One region of the Paenibacillus sp. CMM36 genome, then DNA from elsewhere that is predicted to be linked to it. Evidence: riboswitches for the same ligand, from Rfam matches in the RefSeq annotation. Region 1 holds a riboswitch; the other holds the start of a gene.
What was found. Region 1 has a riboswitch for cyclic di-GMP ahead of ACWA2B_RS07510 (collagen binding domain-containing protein). Riboswitches for the same ligand answer to the same signal wherever they lie in the genome.
Positions count from the first base shown of each region.

Region 1 (3,163 bases):
ACCCAAGGTATGATTTTGGTGTTGTAATTGGGTGTGTCATACATTTTAGTCATAACTCCGCTTGTGATTTCTGTCGATACGATCTTCTGGATTCCATCTGAGGTTATGATGTTTATAACTTTTCCATTTTCATAGACACGGCCTCTGGCTTGAGTCTGGTATCGGATGGTATAGGCTGAATCTACGTCAAAGTTAAATTGAAGTTTGAAGCCGTTGCGGTCCGGATAATCAACTGGGATGACAGTATACGCCCACGATGGGAGTTCCTCCAGCGTGTTTCCTTTAAATACTTTCAAGGAACCGGGTAGCAATTCTTGAGTTTTGTTGAAATGATCAATTAAAAGAGCTTTGGCTTCGGGGATTTTTGTCTCGCCGAAGTTGTATCGTATGGCCCACGAGAGTGTTTGTGTGGCATGATCATATTTTTCAACCTTTTTGGACAAAAACTCACCACGTTCTACCTGAACAGTACCGGTAGCAGCAACGTTCTCTATCGCATCTCCTGAAAGCGTTGCTGTGTTGGAAAAACGAGTTTCGTCGCCAGTAATGCGCGTGGAATATTGAATCTGGTAGGCCGTGTTCATGCTATCGTCTTGAAAACGAATCACAAACCCTGTCCCGGCCTGATCTGCTTCAATGGCATATTCACTCGCATTTACTAGGTCTCGAACAACGGTCGATCCGTCGATATTGACTTGGAGATGATAGAGCCGGATAGAGTCTCTTCTGAGTTCCAGTCCTAAAGGAATTGGATCGGTGATGAAGGCATGCTTTACGGTGTTTAGCTGTTTGTTCACATCAATGGTCCAGTCGATCTGATTTGTGCCAGCTAGTTTCCCTTGTTTGCTTAGGGACGGCCCTGACTGGGGCTTTACATTCACGATGACCGTTTGCACCCCGCCTTTGATCGGAATCGCAATGATGACCTCTGTACTACCTTTCACTATTTCTTTTGTAAACTCGGTTTTGATTTGCAGTTTGCCGCTGACATTGGAATGAGTCTCTACATATGGGTTAAAGGTCATGATCACCTTGCCCTGACGATCTACTGTGAAGTATCCCACGGTTCCGTCGGTAGTGACTAACGGAGATGAGATATCAGTGTAGATGACAAACTGTTCTGGTAAGTGAAAGGTGAAAGTGTCTCCTGACTTATAGGTATTGTCAGGAAGCTCCCATTCATAGCCTAGTTGGATGGCTGATCCGATGTCGAATTGGCTGTCGGGACTATATACTGCATCAATGACATGCCCTGATTCGTCGGTCAGGCTCAACTTCGTTAGTATGCTCTGCGGAGTTGCATCATGTTGAGATTTTGAACTGACTGCTCCTTGAACGAAGGGGGGCGTATTTGAAGGAATCTCCCTGGGAGGTTCAAGGTTTGGGACACCGTATACAGTATCCGTAACGGTATGTGTAGGATCGGATACAGCACTCTGCGGCAGTTCTGGGGCTGGAGCATCTGCGTAAGCCAGTGTTGCGTTGAAAAAGCTTTGGACAATGAGCAATAAGGCAATGATCATTACATTTATTTTTGTTCTCATGCTCCAAGTGATTCTCCTATTCATCGTAATATGGCAATGCTTCGTTCGAAATTAGTATATTCAGCATGCTAGGCTGACATGACTATCCCAATAGAAAAAAAGCCCTGATCATAGCGATCAGGGCTTTTTTCGAGATAGGCATAGCAAATTGTGGTGGATCTATGTAAAAAAGGGCATAATAAAAAGCTCGTTCATCTGGTAGCTGGCTGCCATCCGGATAGGAAGGCCCTATAGTTTTGCGTCACTGCCTTTCGACAGCTTTGCCATTAACTTGAATAGCTTGTGCGTCTATCATCTATCAAACTGGTTTCATGTAACCTCTCATTTACAGCTTGGAACGGTTCCCCCACTTCTTGCGGAAGGAATGAGGTGTTTCTCCTACATGCTCCTTGAACAGGTTAATAAAATGGCTCGTATTGGGAATACCTACGTACCTTGCGATATCCACAATGGACATGTCACTGGTTTTAAGCCAGCTTTGAGCGGCCGTGATACGGACATTAATGAGATAATCAATCGGAGAGAAACCGATCTGCTTTTTGAAATTTTTAGCCAAATTAAACTTGTTTAATTCAAACATGTCTGCCAGCGAGTCCAGTGTTATTCGCTCACAGTAGGACTGATCCAAATATTGCTGTACCCGACGTACTTCGCTGAGGGTTTCAGCATTCACATGCTGGTGATCATAGGGATGCTGCAAGATGCACATCAGTATTTCACCAATGAGCCTGGACGTTAGCAGTTCAGCGGAAAGACTTCTGTCAGACTGCCCACAAATCAGAGCATGCAGTTTGTCCAATATAATATACGGATTATGCATGGATATTACCGGTTTATTATGCTTGGCAAATTGTTCGTAAAAGTTTCCGATCAGGTTGCCGTACAGGTATAAGCTGATAAACTCCCAGGCTTCATGACCGGAGGTGCTATATTGCACATACTCCTCACAATTAATAAAAAACAAATCATGAGGCTTTAAAATATATTTCTTGTCCCGGTATAGTAATTCTCCCTTACCAGACAACGTAAAAACAAGCAAAAAAGAGGCGAGTTCTTTTCTTTCCACCGTAAAAGCAGAAGTTTTTTGGAAGTAGCCTAATTCCTGAATATATAAAAGGGATTGCTTGGCAAAAGCGGAGGGAGTGCGCACAATTACGACAGGTTCGCCGTTCCAGAGGCCCTCGTTGTTTTTTTGGTCTGTTGTCATATTCAATTCCTTTACAAAGAAGCAATTTTATCTAGCTTATCTTGGTTTGATTTAACCAATATATAATGGCTGATTAAACATGATTTACTATATATAAAAGTTTATTTTATCACATGAAATATGTCTATATATCAAAATATGTTTGTAAGTTTTATAGAAGCCTCGCTCTTATGGACATCTAACCTGATCGTCCGTATAAAAGGTCGAATATTGTTGAAAGAATTCTGAGGTCATCATGGATTCAAATCCTTTCTGGGGTCAAAGATAGAATTAGTGCTGAAAAAGATATCTTACATGCCCATTCAACTTTTCCCTTCACTTCTCCTTTCGGTTTAAGAAATTTAGGACTTGGTTCTGATAAAATGGTTCGTAAGGCTTATTATTAAAAATGAGATTTTGGGCCTAGTGTTGT
Region 1 is NZ_JBSEDY010000003.1:32,764-35,926, forward strand. It holds gene ACWA2B_RS07510 (collagen binding domain-containing protein) at 1-1,544, opposite strand, end outside; cyclic di-GMP riboswitch class I at 1,739-1,819, opposite strand; gene ACWA2B_RS07515 (AraC family transcriptional regulator) at 1,870-2,751, opposite strand.

Region 2 (3,163 bases), on a different contig from region 1:
AACCTATATACGATTTTATATAATCGAATGAATCCCGGTCCAACAGCGATCGTAAGATCAAATCCAGCCCGTAGCGGACTACTCAACCCTGCCCCATCCGATCACCCATACATTATAGAGAGGAAGTGGAGAGTTATGAAGCTCGTACTTTTGTCTGGTGGTTCCGGTAAAAGATTATGGCCTTTGTCCAACGATTCCCGTTCCAAACAATTTTTGAAGGTACTGGAGAGCCCGGAGGGGACTTCGGAATCCATGGTACAGCGGGTATGGAGACAATTGGGAGACAACGGATTATCAGAATCCTCGTTTATTGCGACAGGGAGAGCACAGGTCGAAATGATCCAGAGTCAGGTTGGGCCGAATACGCGTATCATTGTTGAGCCAGAACGCAGAGACACCTTTCCTGCGATTGCGCTGACAGCGACTTATTTATATTCCATTGCAGGTGTTTCACCTGATGAAATTGTAGCTATATTGCCTGTAGATCCTTATGTTGAGGATGCTTTCTTCGCCTCCGTAGCCCAACTGGAACATACGCTTCAGGAGAGTGAAGGCAAGCTTGCATTAATCGGGGTTGTCCCTTCCTATCCTTCAGAGAAATATGGTTACATTATTCCGAAAAACGATGCCACCCAAGGTAGCACTGGCTACCGCGAAGTGAGCCATTTTCAAGAGAAACCCGACCGGGAGCAGGCGGAGCGTCTGATTGAACGCAATGCTCTATGGAACTGCGGGGTTTTTGCGTTCAAATTAAGTTATTTGCTGGATATCTTGGCATCCAAGGGATTGCCGCTGAATTATGAAGAAATGCAAAAGCAATACGCATCTCTGGAAAAAATCAGTTTTGACTATGAAGTAGTCGAGAAGGAAAAGGACATTGTAGTTCTTCCGTATGATGGTTTTTGGAAGGATTTAGGTACTTGGAATACGCTCACAGAAGAAATGTCTAATCAACAAGTGGGCAGAGGTGTAGTAACGGAGGATTGCGTCAATACGAGTCTTATTAACGAGTTGGACATTCCTGTGGCGATCATTGGAACGAATGATCTGATTGTAGCCGCTAGCCCGGATGGCATTCTTGTGACCAATAAGGCAGAAAGTCCTCGTATTAAAGAAGTGCTCAAGGCTCATGATCAGCGTCCAATGTATGAAGAACGTCGTTGGGGGCAGTATCGGGTTGTGGATTATGTCAAATATGACGAGGGTAACGAGGTATTGACCAAACGAATCCGCGTACGAAAAGGCAAAAATATCAGCTACCAGCTTCATTTCAAACGGAGTGAAATCTGGACCATTATTAGCGGTGAAGCGGAAATTATTTTGAATGAGAAGCTACACAAAGTAAAGGCTGGTGATGTAGTCCGCATTCCTGAAGGGACGAAGCATAGCATTTTGGCTGTGACCGATGTGGATTTTATTGAGGTGCAGACTGGCTCTGAATTGGTTGAAGAGGATATTGTCCGCTTTTGTATGGATTGGAATGAAATTTCCCGTCACCAATTTATCTCATAATTATTTTCGTGAAAACGAAAAAAAGACAAATTCATGAAAATTCATGGCCCAAACTGTCGAATTTGGGCGAAAACCTGTAAATTCATGAACATGACCTATTAAATTTTGGTAAAATAAAGTCGATACTTAGGGTAAGAAGGAATCCAAACTCCTTCCAACGATAAACGCAGCCCTGTCGAAAGGCAGGTACGCAAAGCTAAAGGGCCTTCCACAAGGATGGCAGCCTGGCTACCGAAAGGAAGAGCGAAAGTGAGATTCAATTTTATTCCTCTGTATCGACTGATACGTCATGTACTCCCCGTTGTTATACTTTTTTCATTGTTGCCCGTCGGTTTTGGTGATTCTCTGTCTGTGGCGAATGCCGCTTCATTACAACCTGTTAATTCGGACGCTTCTATTCAGGCCCGTGAACTATACAATTATTTACTCAACATCTCAGGGAAAAAAATAGTCACCGGTCAGCATGATTATTTGGAAAGTCCGGATGAATTAAGTAACAAGGTCCAAAAAATCAGTCAGGCATATGTAGGTGTACACGGCTATGAGATGGGAGCTATCTCTGGTCAATCTGACGCTACAGAAGCAGCGCAACGTAAAAATGTCGTCGATAGTGCTATCCGTTGGGACAGATCCGGTGGTATTGTGACGATGACTTTTCATGAAGCGCTACCAGGTAGGCCACTGACTTGGGCCAATGTACAGGCGAAAGTAAGTCAGACAGAGTTCAACAAATACGTGACCCCAGGTACTACGCAGTATAACCTCCTCATTGCCGATCTGGATAAGGTCGCTGTATCGTTAAAGCAGCTTCGTGATGCAGGGGTTCCGGTTTTGTGGAGACCTTACCACGAGATGAATGGCGACTGGTTCTGGTGGGGAAACAAAAATAATTTCAATCAGCTATGGAATATCATGTACGACCGTTTTACCAACACACATCAATTGAACAATCTGCTGTGGGTATGGAGTCCGAATGCGCCCAATTCGTATACTGTCCCGTACACCCCGAAATACCCGGGGGATGACAGAGTGGACATCTTGGCAGTAGATATTTACAACAATGATTTTAAGCAAAGTCATTACGAAGGTCTGCTTGGGCTGGCACGGAATAAGCCGATTGCCATTGGGGAGCACGGTGAGATGCCTAGTTCTGAGGTGTTGCAGGCTCAACCTAAATGGGTATATTCCATGACTTGGGGCAAGATGCTGACTGAGAATAACACAACAAATCAAATTCAGGATTATATGAATGATTCGAGGAGTTTGACGCGGGATGATGTGAAGAATGGATTGGAAACGATTCAACCACCTGGGACAGATATACCGACCTTACCGGACGAGGGACAAAGTGAGCCTATCCCGGCTCCGCCAGTAGTGATCGTTCCCCCAGCTCCGACTCCTCCTTCTGTTCCTGATGTGGTATATGTGAACGGGTTGCGTGGCGAATATTTTAACAATATGAATTTGAATGGAAGTCCTGTTTTGATCCGTACAGATAGCAAGCTGGACTACAACTGGCGTGCCAATGCAGCTGACCCTAAGGTGAATGCCGATCAGTTCTCGGTTCGCTGGACGGGTAAAATCAAACCGCAATATAGCGAGACCTATACGTTCACCACGATATCCGATGATGGTATCCGTGTATGGGTAG
Region 2 is NZ_JBSEDY010000001.1:113,657-116,819, forward strand. It holds gene ACWA2B_RS00520 (hypothetical protein) at 1-86, opposite strand, end outside; gene ACWA2B_RS00525 (sugar phosphate nucleotidyltransferase) at 136-1,512, shown strand; cyclic di-GMP riboswitch class I at 1,668-1,748, shown strand; gene ACWA2B_RS00530 (glycosyl hydrolase) at 1,762-3,163, shown strand, end outside.
Region 2: another riboswitch for cyclic di-GMP. It lies ahead of ACWA2B_RS00530 (glycosyl hydrolase); the one in region 1 lies ahead of ACWA2B_RS07510 (collagen binding domain-containing protein).